2 regions of the Gordonia sp. SCSIO 19800 genome follow, and region 1 is predicted to be linked to the other one. Evidence: predicted binding sites of a transcription regulator. Region 1 holds the regulator's gene; the other holds the start of a gene.
The links. Region 1 encodes LexA, which represses DNA repair genes until DNA is damaged. Its sites were predicted from a motif close to CGAACANNTGTTCG; they were not measured.

Region 1 (7,193 bases):
CGCTGGTGCTGCCGCGGCGGCCGGGGCAGTGGTCGACGGGGCAGGGGTCGACGGGGTGGCGGTCGGCGCGGTGGCGGGGGCCGGGGGTGCGGGGTCGATGGCCTCGTTGACCAATTCGATGACCCGCTCCTCGTTCTCGGCCGCGCGGAGCGAGGCCACGAAGTCGGGCCGGACGAGTGAGCGGGCCAGCGAGCTGAGGAGCTTCATGTGCGCACTGGCACCCCCCTCGGGCGCGGCGATGAGGAAGACCAGGTCGGCCGGCCCGTCCGGTGCGCCGAAGTCGACCTTGCGGGACAGCCGCGCCATGGCGAGACTGGCCGCGGTCACCGACGCGGTACGGGCGTGCGGGATGGCGATGCCGCCGGGAAGTCCGGTGGCGGACTTGGCTTCTCGGTCCAGTGCGGCCCGCGCGAGGTCGGCGGGATCGGTGGTCCGGCCGGCCGCGGCGAGGGCGTCGGCGAGCGTGGTGATGACGGCGGCGGGATCGCCGCCGGCGTCGACGTCGAGACTCACCGTCTGCGCGGTGATGATCTGCTCGGTCATGGCATGTCCTTCGGTGGAAAGGGTGGGGTCGGTGCTGGGTGGGTCGATGGTGGATGGAGTCGGTGCTGGATGGGTGCGGTGTTGGATGGATGTGGGGACCCGCCGGGACGGTGCCGTCAGGTCATGCGCGCGGCTCCCGACAGTTCGGTCACCCGCACGCCGGGGAGGTCGAGGTGGTCGGGCGTGGGGGCCTGGGTGCCGGCGAGCGATGCGGCCGCCGCGCCGTACGCCACGGCCGACCGGAGGCAGTCGGCGGGCGCGGCCCCGGTGCTCTGCGCGATGAGGTAGCCGGCCAGTGACGAGTCGCCGGCGCCGACGGTGCTGCGCGGGACGATCGGCGGCGGGGTCGCCGACCACACGCCGGATGCGGTGACCAACACGGCCCCGACGGCGCCGAGGGTGGCGAGGACGTTGCCCCCGATCTGTTCGGCGATGGTCGCAGCGGCGTCGATGACCGGTCCGAGATCGTTGCGCGCGAGTGCTTCTCGGAGCTGTCCGGGGTCGGCGCCGGTCAGTTCGGCGAGCTCGTCCTCGTTGGGCTTGATCAGGTCGACGCGACCGGTGACGCTGGCACGGAGGGGAGCGCCCGAGGTGTCCACCGCGACCCGGCAGCCGGCGAGGACGAGGTCGTCGGCGATCGAGCGGTACCAGTCGTCGGGGACGCCAGGAGGCAGCGAACCGCAGAGGGTGACCCACTGCGCGGAGCCGGCGTGCTCACGGATCAGCCCGACTAGCGCCTCGCGATCCGGGCCCGTCAAGGTGACGCCCGGTGCGTTGATCTTGGTGGTCGTCCCGTCGGATTCGGCGATGGTGATGTTGGACCGGACCTCGCCCTCGACCGGCACGGCGTCGTAGGGGAGTGCGAGGTCGTCGAGTGCGGCCCGCAACGGGTCGCCCGGCCGCGCCGGGAGCAGTGCGCGGGTGGCCAGGCCCGCGGCCGCGACGACCCGGGCCACGTTGACGCCCTTGCCGCCCGGCTCGGTGCGGACCACGCCGGCGCGCTGCACCTCGCCGCGGGCGAGCGGTGCGCCGAGTTCGAGGGTGCGGTCGAGACTCGGGTTGGCGGTGACGGTGACGATCATGCGATCACGACCTCGACGCCACGCGCGGACAGGGCCGCCGAATAGGCCGGGTCGATCCCGGAGTCGGTGATGAGGACGTCGACGTCGTCGAGTCCGGCGAAGGAGGTGAGGTCCTCGCGGTCCATCTTCGAGCTGTCGGCAAGGACTACGACCCGTTGCGCGGCTGCGACCATCGCCGCCTTGACCGCGGCCTCGTCCGGGTCGGGTGTCGACAACCCGTGGGCCTCGCTCAGGCCGTTCGTCCCGATGAAGGCGGTGGTCACGCGCAGTCGGCGAAGCGCGTCCACGGTGTCGACGCCCACGGTCGCCTGGGTGAGACCGCGTACGCGTCCGCCGAGGGCATGGAGACCGTCGGGATGGGTTCCCGCGAGCAGGCCGGCGATGGGCAGGCTGTTGGTGAACAGGGTGAGCCTCCGATCGGGAGCGGTCGCCTCGGCCGCGCGGTAGGTGGTGGTGCCGGCGTCGAAGAGCACCGAGCCGCCGTCGGGCGGCAGGAACCGGATGGCCGCCCGGCCGATCGCGGTCTTCTGCTCGATCTGGCTCGACTCCCGTTCGTCGATCCCGAGCTCGCCGAGGGTGCGCATGATCTCGGCGCGCACGGCGCCGCCGTGGACCCGCTGGAGATGTCCGGCGCGTTCCAGTACCGCGAGATCGCGTCGGACGGTCTCGCTGGTGACGTCGAATTTCTCGGCGAGCGCGGCCACGGATGCCCGCCCCGCGAGTCGCACCTCGTCGACGATCGCCTGTTGTCTCTCCTCGGCGTACACACCGCTCCGATCTCCGGTTTCGACCAACCCGCTTGTTGAGGCGTGTGGGATTGGATGTTGTAGTAATTGTGTTTACGCCTGTTTGTGTTGACAAGTCAAGCACTTTTTGTAACGGTGGTCACATCGGTAGTCGAGTGAGAGGCAAGACGATGGCGCAGATCCTGACGGGAACCCCGGTGGTCGGCGGGTTGGCCCACGGTCCCGCGCTGTGGCCGGGCGAGCGACCCGACCACTCGCCGGAGAAGCTCGGCGTCGGTGTGGAGATCGCCGAGGAACGGCGCGCCGACGAGGTCACGCGCTTCGCCACCGCGGCCGGCGCCGTCGCCGCGCGGCTGCGCACGCGCGCGTCGCAGAACACCGGGGTGACGGCCGAGGTGCTCGCCGCGACGGCGGGCCTGGCCGAGGACCGCGGCTGGATCGGTGCCGCGACCGCGCTCATCGGCAAGGGCGCCCCCGCCGAGGCCGCTGCCGTCGCGGCCACCGAACAGTTCGCGGCGGTGTTCACCAAGCTCGGCGGACTGATGGCCGAGCGGGTCACCGATCTCAACGACGTGCGCGACCGGGTCCTCGCCGAACTGCTCGGCCTACCCGAACCTGGTGTGCCCACTCCGGAGGTGCCGTCGGTCCTGCTCGCCGACGACCTCGCGCCCGCCGACACCGCGGGCCTCGACCCCACGAGCACCATCGCCCTCGTCACCCGCCTCGGCGGACCGACCAGCCACACCGCGATCATCGCGCGCCAGCTGGGGATCCCGTGCGTGGTGGCGGTGGCCGACCTGGACGAGATCGAGCCCGGCACAACCGTTCTCGTCGACGGCAGCACCGGGCGGATCGAGGTGGAGCCCGATGCGGAGGCGGCCCGGGCTCGCGTCGACGAGGATCGGCGGCATGCCGCACTCGTCGCCGGCTGGACCGGTCCGGGGCAGACCGCCGACGGGGTGGCCGTGGCGGTGCTCGCCAACGTCGCCGACGGATCGTCGGCACGCGCCGCGGCCGGGTACCCCGTCGAGGGCGTCGGGCTCTTCCGCACCGAACTCGCGTTCCTCGAGCGTGCCGACGAACCGTCGGTGGACGAGCAGGCCGCGATCTACCGGGAGGTGCTCGATGCGTTCGACGGGCAGAAGGTGGTCATCCGCACCCTCGACGCCGGGTCCGACAAACCGCTCCGGTTCGTGACCCATCCCGACGAATCGAACCCAGCGCTCGGCGTGCGGGGCGATCGGATCGCGCTGGCGCACCCCGAGATCCGCGCGCATCAGCTCGACGCGATCGCGCAGGCCGCGTCGGGGTCGGCCGTCGCGCCGTGGGTCATGGCGCCGATGATCGCCTCGCCGGCGGAGGCGCGCACCTTCGCCGCCGAGGTCCGCGGCCGTGGTCTGGTCGCCGGGGTGATGATCGAGGTGCCCGCGGCGGCGATCCTGGCCGAAGCCGTCCTCGCCGAGGTGGACTTCGTGTCCATCGGCACCAACGATCTGACCCAGTACACGATGGCGGCCGACCGGATGTCGGCCGATCTCGCCGGACTGACCGACCCGTGGCAACCGGCCGTGTTGAGCCTCATCGCGGGTGTCGCGGCAGCGGGTGCACGTCAGGGAAAGCCGGTCGGGGTGTGCGGCGAGGCCGCCGCCGATCCGAACCTCGCCTGCGTGCTCGTCGGTCTCGGGGTCACCTCGCTGTCCAGCGCGCCGGCTGCTGCGGCGGCCGTGGGGGCCCGGCTCGGCGAGGTGTCCGCACCGGACTGCCGGGCCGCCGCCGAGGCTGCCCTGTCCACCTCGGATCCCGCCGCGGCGCGCGAGGCGGCCGCGGCGGTGCTCGACGGTTCGGTCGGTGGAGAGGTCAGACTCGCCGCATCACGGTGACGACCTTGCCGAGGATGACGGCATCGTTGCCCGGGATCGGATCGAACAGTTCGTTGTGCGGCATGAGCCAGACGTTCGGGCCCTGACGCTTGAAGGTCTTCACGGTGGCCTCGCCGTCGATCATGGCCGCGACGATGTCGCCGTTGTCGGCGACGTTCTGCTGCCGGACCACGACCCAGTCGCCGTCGCAGATCGCGGCGTCGATCATCGACTCGCCGACGACGCGCAACAGGAAGAGCGATCCCTCGCCGACGAGCTCACGGGGCAGTGGGAAGACGTCCTCGACGGCCTCCTCGGCCAGGATCGGACCGCCGGCCGCGATACGGCCGAGAACCGGCACGAAGGTCGGCTCGGGAAGCTGGCCGGCCGTCGGGGTGTCCGGCGACGGGGTGTCACTCGGGGCGATGTTGACCGCACGGGGACGGTTCGCGTCGCGCTTGAGCAGCCCCTTGCGTTCCAGCGTCCGCAACTGATGGGCCACCGATGACGTCGAGGCCAGGCCGACCTCGTCGCCGATCTCCCGGATGCTCGGCGGATAACCGCGCTCGCGCACCGAGCGGCGGATCACCTCCAGGACCCCGGCCTGTCGCGGGGTGAGTGAGGCCTCGGCGGCGGCGGCGTCGAACGGGGCCTCGTCGTCGGCGCCCCGCGCTCGGCCGCGCCTATCGCCGGTGTCACTCATGTTCGGTTCCTCTCGTCTTCGGAACGTGCTGGTAGATGGCTTGCGCCGGGTCCGAGCCTAGCGGAGTGCGACCGGCACCTCAAACATTTGTTCGATGTGTCGCGAGACTTTGTCGGGACGTCGTGCTACAAATTCGAACATCAGTGCATCGAACATCTGATCGATGTTCGAACACCGACCACCACACCCGCACGATCCCAGACACCCGAACACCGGAGGGCACCATGCGCACCGCCACTCTCGTCGCTCCCGTCCGCACCGACCGTCCCGACGCCGTCCGGCCGCGCACCGACCGCGCCGATCGCGTCCGGACCCGCGCCCCGCTGTCCGACGGCGGCCGACCGGTCGACAACCGGCCGGCCGGCACCCGGCCGCGGGGGGCATCGCCGGTGACCCCGCGGGTGGGCGGTACCCACTGTGGCTCTCCGGTCGGGGTCCGGGGACGTGGCCCGGTCGGGCCCGACGCGGCGGTGTTCCGTCGCCGCCGCCGCACCGCGGTCGCGCTCCTCGCCGGTGTCGGGCTGGCGTTCGTCGTGTGGGTGTTCGGTGTCGTCGGCCAGAATTACTCGGACTCGCTGACACCGTCCGCCGTGAGTTCCGAGGTCGTCCATGTGCGCTCGGGGGACTCGCTCAGCTCGATCGCCGGCCGGGTGGCACCCGAGATGCCGCGCGAGGTCGTGATCGACGAGATCGTCGCGATGAACGATCTGGGGTCGAGCGCGCTGCAGGTGGGCCAGCCCCTGCTCACCCCCCGGTACCGCTGAGGCCGGGCGGTATCCTCGATGTCACAGGGGCCGGCCGACAAGCGGCGGGGCGCACGCTTCGGGTGCGTTCCAGCGTCCCGCGACCTGCGTGAGGACACGATGCGCTGCCCCTTCTGCAAGAACGACGACACCAAGGTCATCGACTCGCGTGTCGCAGATGAAGGGCAGGCCATCCGCCGCCGTCGCTCCTGTGTGGAGTGCGGTCGCCGGTTCTCGACCGTGGAGAGCGCCGTGCTCGCGGTGGTCAAACGCAACGGCGTGACCGAGCCGTTCAGCCGGGAGAAGGTCATGCGTGGCGTGCGGCGAGCCTGTCAGGGCCGCCACGTCGCCGAGGACGCGCTCGCGCAGCTCGCCCAGCAGGTCGAGGACACGGTGCGCGCCAGTGGATCGGCCGAGATCCCCAGCAACGAGGTCGGACTCGCCATCCTGGGCCCGCTCCGCGATCTCGACGAGGTGGCGTATCTGCGCTTCGCCTCGGTGTACCGGTCGTTCGACTCGGTGGAGGACTTCCAGCGCGAGATCGACGACCTGAAGGCGGCATCGGGATCCGGGAGCGCGCTCGCCGAACCCGTGTCAGCCGAGTCGGTCCAGAGCTCGTAGGACCCGTTTCTCCGACACCGGGAACGCGGTGCCGAGACGCTGGGCGAACAGCCCCACGCGCAACTCCTCGACGAGCCACTGCGCTTCGTCGTCGACCACCGCCCGCCGGTGCTCGGGTACCTGTTCGAGGCGTTGGGCCCACCGTTCGACGACGCGATCGACGGCGGCCACCCCGGCCTGGTCGCGTGCTGCGGACGCGGGTAGTGCCTCCAGACGTGCTTGCGCGCCGTCGAGATAGCGCGGCAGATTCTCCAGGTGGCGTCGCGCGGTAGCCGCCACGAATCCGTCGAACACGAGGTGGGCGACCTGTTCGGCGACGTCGTCGGCAGCCAGCGAACCGGCGTGCCGGTCGATCGCCGCCCGCAGCGGGGACATCCGTTCGAGGGCTGCGACGGCCAGCGAGAAGTAGTCCGGTGCGGCCGCGGCGACCCGTGGCCGGATCCGTTCGAGCAGCGCCGAGAAGGATTGTGGTGAGCGAACCGCGGCGAGCTCTGCGTCGTCGATGTCGGCGACCGTGTCCCGAATGGCCCGTCGGGTGCAGTCGGCGAGCAGTGCCTCGGTGGTCGAGTACGGGCTCTGGCTCAGGGCGAGTCGTTCGACCGGACTCAGCGAGCCGGCGATCCGCTTGTGCAGCGGAGGTATCGCGAGGTCGAGGAGGGCGACGATCCCTCGTCGCAGGAGGCGGTCTCGTGTCTCGGGGCTCGCCGCATCGACGACGACGACGCCCCGCGCGTGGCCCTTCGCATCGGAGACCACGTCGATCGTCGGGTACCGGGTCAGCCGCTGCCCCGCGACATCGACCGTGGTCTGCTCGGCGAGCGAGCCGATCCCGTCTGCGGTCCAGGTCCGATACAGGGTGCGCGACACCGTCTTCGGCGCCGCGGGCGTTCCGGTCT
Region 2 (7,193 bases), on a different contig from region 1:
CGTGCGACACCTCGGATGAGGGACGAGTAGGCGATCGCGGTGCCCACCGCACCCGCCCCGATGATGGCCAGCTTCGTGTCTCGTACGTCCATCGCTTCACCGTTTCCGCGTCGGGTTCATCGATCGTCGGCACCCAGCGTAGGTGCTCGCGTGTCGGCTGTCCGGGCACCGTTGTCGCGCATCGTTGCGCCCAGAACCACGAACTGCGACATCTGACTCAGGTGTAGCGAATCGTTGTTGGTATGTTCAGCCCCGAGAACGGTCACACCCGCACACGTGGGTGTCAGGGAACCCGGTGTGAATCCGGGACTGGCGCGCAACGGTATGGGAGACGGATTCGGCGCGGACACCGGGGCGACCCGGGAAGGCGCCGGCGCCACGATCCCGAGTCCGATTACCGGCCGTTCTCGCTCGAGTCCATCGTGTATCTCGCGCACAGATACCCAGACCGATAGGCAGTACCACCCGTGTCCCGTCGTACCGACGGCACGACCGAGAGCGCGACCGCCCCGCCGGTCCGGCGACTCCCGTCGACGCCGCTAGCCGCAGTACTGTTCGTCCTCACCCTCCTCAGCATCGCCCTGGCCACCGCTTTCGGCGCGGAGACCATCCCCGTCGGCGACGTGTGGCACACCGTCGTCGGCCGGATGACCGGGGCCGAGCTCGACTCCGCGCACGCCGTCATCATCTGGGATCTCCGGTTGCCCCGGTCCGTGCTGGCCGCGCTGGTCGGAGCCGGGCTGGCGCTGGCCGGCGCACTCATGCAGGCCCTGGTCCGCAACCCGCTGGCCGAGCCGTATCTGCTGGGTGTGTCCGCCGGCGCGGCGGTCGGGGCCACCGCGGTAATGACCCTCGGCGTGCTCGCGGGACTGGGAGTCTGGGCGCTGTCCGGCGGGGCGCTACTCGGCGCGCTGGCCGCCACCGTCACGGTGTACCTGGTGGCCCGCGCCCAGGGCGGGCTGACCGCGCTGCGACTCATCCTGTCCGGGGTGGTGTTGTCCTCGGCGTTCATGGCGTTGTCGTCGCTGCTGGTGTTCACCGCCGCCGACCCGCACGCCGCCGACAACGTGATGTTCTGGATGCTCGGCAGCGTCGCGGGCGCCACCTGGGCGAAAGTGCAGATCGCCGGGGCGGTCGTGCTGGTCACCGTCGTGGCCATGCTCGCCATCCACTCCTGGCTCGATGCCTACGCGGCCGGCACCGACACCGCGACGTCGCTGGGCGTGCCGGTACGCGCGATGCTCAACGCGCTGTTCGGTGTCCAGGGTCTCCTGGTCGGCGTGCTCGTCGCGGTGGCGGGCGGCATCGGCTTCGTCGGTCTGATCGTCCCGCACGCGGCGCGGCTCCTGGTCGGCGCCACCCACCGCGCGATGTTGCCGGTGGCGGTCTGCGGCGGTGCGCTCTTCCTGGTGTGGGTCGACGTGATCTCGCGGGTGGCGGCCGCACCGCGCGAGATGCCGCTGGGCATCGTGACCGGACTGATCGGGGCACCGATCTTCCTGTTCCTCATGGGACGACGCCAGTACGTGTTCGGGGGAGGCTCGTGACCGACCCCGCCCGCGCATCGTCGATGTCGTTGCGCGCGAACGCGCTTGCGTGCCGTCGAGGTGGCCGCGTCGTACTGCGGGATGTCGATCTCGCGGTCCCCGCCGGCACCCGACTGGCCATCGTCGGGCCCAACGGTTCCGGCAAGACCACCCTGCTGCGCACGCTGTGCGGTCTCGAACGCCCGGTCGCCGGCACCGTCGAGGTGAACGGAAACGACCTCCACCGCATCCCCTCGCGACGCCGCGCCATGTCGATGGCGGTGGTCGGCCAGGAGGAACAGCCCTCCGCGGAGCTGACGGTCGGCGAGGCGGTCGGCCTCGGCCGGACCCCGTACCGGTCGGCCTGGTCCACCGGGAGTTCCGACGACAAGACGGTGGTCGATCGCGCGTTGATCCAGGTCGGGCTCGACGGCTGGGGCACCCGCTCGTGCACCCAGCTGTCCGGCGGCGAACGGCACCGCGTCGTCCTCGCCCGCGCGCTCGCTCAGCAGACCCCGATCCTGGTGCTCGACGAACCCACCAATCACCTGGACGCCGCCTGGCGACTACGACTGATGGAGATCCTCGACGAACTCGACGCCACCGTGGTCGCGGCGATGCACGACCTCGACCTGGTGTTGCGTCACTTCGACTCCGTCGCAGTGGTTTCCGACGGTGGTGTCATCGTGCACGGACCACCCGTCGAGGTGCTGACGCCGGCTCTGCTGGCCGACGTCTTCGAGGTGTCCGGCACCGTCGTCGACCATCCATCGACGGGCCTGCCCCATCTGCTCCTGAACACTCCCACCACCACACCCGCCCCCAGCGCTCTGACGAAAGACATCCCGTGAGAGGACATCCTTTGACCATACGTACGTCCCGAGTCCACCCGACCGTCGCCATCGTGGCGGCGACACTGATCCTGGGAACTGCCACCGCCTGCGGTGCCGACAGCACCGCAGCGTCGGAAAGCACTGTCACCGTAACCAATTGCGGAGCCGACGTCGCCTTCCCGCAACCCCTCGACCGGTTGTTCGTCAACGACGGCGGCATGATTGCGATCGCACTCGCCGCCGGTGCCCGTGACAACATGGTGGCGGTCAGCGCGCTCGCCCGGGACAAGGACATCCTGCGGCTCGAGTACGGACCCCAGGTCGACACCCTGAACGAGGTCGCGACCGAACGTCCCACCCTCGAGAACATCGTCGCGGCGAAACCCCAAGTGCTGTATGCCGGATACAACTACGGCATGAGCGAATCGCGCGGGATCACACCCGAGATCCTCGCCGGACACGGCATCGACGTGTACCAGTTGTCCGAGGCGTGCCGGCAGACCGAGGGCGAGGCGCAGCGCGGCACCATGGACCCGTGGGTCGCGCTCGACACCGATCTGCGCAACATCGGCACCCTCACCGGCAATCCCGAGCAGGGCGCCGCCGCGGCCGACGAGGTGGCCGACCGCCTCGAGAAGCTGCGCGCCGCACCACAACCCGCCGCGAAACCGACGGTCTTCGTCTTCGACAGCGTCTCGGACACCATCTTCTCCTCCGGATCCTTCGGCGGCCCGCAGGGCATCATCGACGCCGCGGGCGCGCGCAACGCGACCGAGGACATCGAGGACACCTGGACCGCCGTGAGCTGGGAACGCCTCACCACCGCGGACCCCGACGTCATCGTGTTCGTCGACTATCCCGGCCAGTCGGTCGACGAGAAGATCGCCGCCCTGCGTTCCAATCCGGCGAGCCGGAACCTGAAGGCCGTGCGCGAGAACCGCTTCGTGAACCTGCCGTACGCGATGTGGGTGTCGAGCCCACTCAACATCGACGCCGCCGAGATCATGCGCGGCGTTCTCGAGAACCACGGCCTCGCACCGGAATCCGGTATCACCCCGTCCCTGGATGTCGCGCAATTGGACCTCGGGGGCAACAACTGGCTGGAGTGAGTCGCGGGACGCCCCGTTGAACACGTGGGGCCGCGGCGATCGTCATGCCGCCGCCCCACGGAGAAGTCGGTGGACCCCTACCACGAGGCACCGACAAGTTACCGGCTCCGAATAGCGTTGCACAACATCAGTTTTGGCTTGCAATGCGCTCGCACCGGTGTACACTCGAACGTACATTCGCGGCAACGGTTCTCGGGGGTGACCATGTCTGACGAACAAGCGTCGCGGCGACCGCGTGCCCTCGAGTTGGTGGCCGACCTGCACCGCACCCTCGACAAGTTGCAGACCGTGGACCTGTCACCGTGTACCGATGCCGAACTCGCTGAAGTGGCCGCGGAGACCGAACGCGCCATCGCACGTCTGACCGTCGCCGGTGACCGGCAGATCGATCAGGCCGTCGCTCGCGACCTGCCACGCAAGGCCGGCTGCCGCACCCTCATGCAGTACATGACGCACCAGCTACGAGTGTCGAACCCGATGCGGCGCCGTAAGCAGATGGACGCCACCGCCCACCGGACCAGCCTCGGTGGCGAGGTCCTCCCACCCGAGTACCCCTGCCTTGCGGAAGCTTTCGCACAGGGCGCAGTCGGCACCGCGCACGTGCAGGCCACAGTGGATGTCCTCGACCGCATCCCGGGCACCATCGACCACGACATCAAGGTCGCCGCCGAACGACAGATGGCCGAGATCGCCGAAGCCCACACCCCCGCCGAGATCACCCAACTCGGTGCCCGCCTGCTCGCCCACCTCGACCCCGACGGCACCCTGGCCGACGATTCGGAACGCAAGAGGCGCCGCGGCCTGTGGATCGGTCGGCAACGCGCTGACGGGACCGCAAAGATCTCGGGCACGCTGACTCCCGAACTCCACGCCCGGTTGTCGATGATGTTCGCGGTCTGGGGCAAACCTGGACTGAACAACTCCGACGACCCGCAGTCGCCACGCGGGCCGGCCGGCACCGCCGACCCCGACGCCCTGACCGCCGCAGCCGACCGCGACGGTCGCACTTTCGCCCAAACGAATCACGACGCGCTCGACGCCGCCCTGGCCGCAGGCTTCGCCGACGGAACACTGGGAACCTCGCACCGCGGCCTGCCCGTGCAACTGATCGTCAAAGCCGACCTCGGGGACCTGATCCGAGAAGCCGGACTCGCCACCACCGCCACCGGCACCCTGCTGCCCATCCGGGACTTGATCGCGATGGCCGGTGACGTCCAACCTTGGTTGGCGATCTTCAAAGACGCCACCGCTGTGCCGCTGCACTTCGGGCGGGGCAAACGCCTGGCGACCCGCGAACAGCGCCTCGTCTCCTTCGCCCGCCCCGACGGGGAAGTATGCTCGGCACCCGGCTGCGACCAGCCCGCCACCCAGGTCGAACTCCACCACGCACAACGGGACTGGGCCAAGGGCGGTCTCACCGACATCGATGATCTCGCCCCTGCCTGCCCCCGTCATAACCGGATGGTCGGCGACCAACCCGGCCAATACACGACCCGCATCGAACGGTCCGGACCCGACGAAGGCCGCTGCCTGTGGCGGTTGAACGTCGAACCCGGCGCCCCGCCCAACCCCGAACGCCTCAACCGCCGACCCGACATACCCCGGCGGTTCGCACAACACCTGAACACCGTGCGCAACGAGATCCACGGGCCGGCCACCCGAGGGTTTCGCAGGCTCGGTCGCCAGACCCTTCGTGACGCACCCTCCGCAAGCTCCGGGCACTCCTCAGGGAGCAGCGGGCCCGGCGATGAGTCACGCCCAACCCTTCGTGACGCGCCCTCCGCAAGCTCCGGGCGCTCCTCAGGGAGCAGCGGGCGCCCCGATGCCGTCGGCTACGGCGACCGCGGCCGGCGCCTCGAACTCGCCTACCGAGAACTCGTCCATCCGCGAACACCGCCGGAGCACCTCACCACCCCACCGCTGACCCCGGTCGAAGCCGCACTCGCACGCATACTCACCGACCACGCGTGATTGCACACAACACGAGGGGCCCGGCATCGGAATGCCGGGCCCCTCGTGGGTGTCAGTGCGCCTGATCAGATCAGGCCTGCGGTGCCTCCGCGAAGTTGCGGGTGACCGCCGGGTCGACCGGGATGCCCGGGCCCGTCGTCGTGGAGACGGTGACCTTCTTGATGTAGCGGCCCTTGGCGGCCGACGGCTTGGCGCGCATGATCTCGTCGTAGGCAGCGCCGTAGTTCTCGGCCAGCTTGGCCGGGTCGAACGAGGCCTTGCCGATGACGAAGTGCAGGTTCGCAGCCTTGTCGACGCGGAAGTTGATCTTGCCGCCCTTGATGTCGTTGACGGCCTTGGTGACATCTGTGGTCACGGTGCCCGTCTTCGGGTTCGGCATCAGGCCGCGGGGTCCGAGGACACGCGCGATACGGCCGACCTTGGCCATCTGATCCGGGGTGGCGATCGCGGCGTCGAAGTCCAGCCAACCGCCCTGGATGCGCTCGATCAGATCCTCGGCGCCGACCTCGTCGGCACCGGCGGCGGTGGCCTCGGCGGCCTTGTCGCCGGCGGCGAACACGATCACGCGGGCAGTCTTACCGGTGCCGTGCGGCAGATTGACGGTGCCTCGAACCATCTGGTCTGCCTTACGGGGGTCGACGCCCAGCCGGATCGCGACCTCGACGGTCGCGTCGGTGTTCTTCGACGACGTGTCCTTGGCCAGCTCCACAGCCTCCAGCGGGCTGTACAGCTTGGTCTTGTCGACCTTCTCGGCCGCGGCCGCGTAGGCCTTGCTCTTCTTGCTCATTGCTCTGTTCCTTCTCCGCCGTCAGTCGGCGGGGTGTGTGGTGCGGGCCGAGCCGGCCCTCCCACGGTGATGATGAGGTCTGTCAGCCTTCGACGGTGATGCCCATGGACCGAGCAGTACCGGCGATGATCTTCGCGGCCTGGTCGATGTCATTGGCGTTCAGGTCTTCGGCCTTGGTCTTGGCGATCTCACGGACCTGGTCCATGCTCACCTTGCCGACCTTGTTGGTGTGGGGCTCGCCGGAGCCCTTCTGCAGGCCGGCGGCCTTCAGCAGGAGCTTCGCAGCCGGCGGGGTCTTCAACTTGAAGTCGAAGGAGCGATCTTCGTACACGAAGATCTCGACCGGGATGACGTTGCCGCGCTGCGACTCGGTCGCCGCGTTGTACGCCTTGCAGAACTCCATGATGTTCACGCCGTGCTGACCAAGCGCCGGACCCACGGGCGGGGCCGGGTTGGCCTGGCCTGCCGAGATCTGGAGCTTGATGATCCCGGCGAGCTTCTTCTTCTTGGGAGGCATCTTCTGTTCCTTGCTTGTTTCCTTGCGAATTCACGCCCGCTGGAGACGTGAAAGTTCTGGGTTGTGGTCCGGCCCTAGATCTTCTCGACCTGGTTGAACCCGAGCTCGACCGGCGTCTCGCGACCGAAGATCGACACGAGGACCTTGACCTTGCGCTGCTCGGCGTTGACCTCGCTGATCGACGCGGGCAGCGTGGCGAACGGGCCGTCCATGACGGTGACCGACTCGCCGACCTCGAAGTCGACCTCGATGACGTTCGACGCGGCAGCAGCTGCGGCCTCCACGCCCTCGGCAGCGGCACCGCGCGACGCGGCGGGCTTCTTGGCCTCGGTCCGCGGCATCAGGAACTGCAGCACCTCGTTGAGCGAGAGCGGCGACGGCTTGCTGGTCATCCCGACGAAGCCGGTGACACCCGGCGTGTTGCGCACGGCGCCCCACGACTCGTCGTTG

Region 2: KB201_RS04825 (HNH endonuclease signature motif containing protein) is a predicted target of LexA. The motif match lies at 3,635-3,648, and genes of this name have one in related genera.

Annotation. Positions count from the first base shown of each region.
Region 1 covers NZ_JAGRQM010000005.1:284,885-292,077, forward strand. Annotated here, with positions in the region: gene KB201_RS08740 (fructose-specific PTS transporter subunit EIIC) at 1-543, opposite strand, end outside; gene KB201_RS08745 (1-phosphofructokinase family hexose kinase) at 660-1,625, opposite strand; gene KB201_RS08750 (DeoR/GlpR family DNA-binding transcription regulator) at 1,622-2,392, opposite strand; gene KB201_RS08755 (phosphoenolpyruvate--protein phosphotransferase) at 2,542-4,251, shown strand; gene lexA (transcriptional repressor LexA) at 4,229-4,933, opposite strand; gene KB201_RS08765 (LysM peptidoglycan-binding domain-containing protein) at 5,158-5,697, shown strand; gene nrdR (transcriptional regulator NrdR) at 5,797-6,297, shown strand; gene hrpA (ATP-dependent RNA helicase HrpA) at 6,271-7,193, opposite strand, start outside.
Region 2 covers NZ_JAGRQM010000003.1:173,547-180,739, reverse strand. Annotated here, with positions in the region: gene KB201_RS04845 (L-lactate dehydrogenase) at 1-92, opposite strand, end outside; cobalamin riboswitch at 243-421, shown strand; gene KB201_RS04840 (iron ABC transporter permease) at 468-1,547, shown strand; gene KB201_RS04835 (ABC transporter ATP-binding protein) at 1,571-2,377, shown strand; gene KB201_RS04830 (ABC transporter substrate-binding protein) at 2,431-3,468, shown strand; gene KB201_RS04825 (HNH endonuclease signature motif containing protein) at 3,673-5,439, shown strand; gene rplA (50S ribosomal protein L1) at 5,510-6,226, opposite strand; gene rplK (50S ribosomal protein L11) at 6,309-6,743, opposite strand; gene nusG (transcription termination/antitermination protein NusG) at 6,818-7,193, opposite strand, start outside.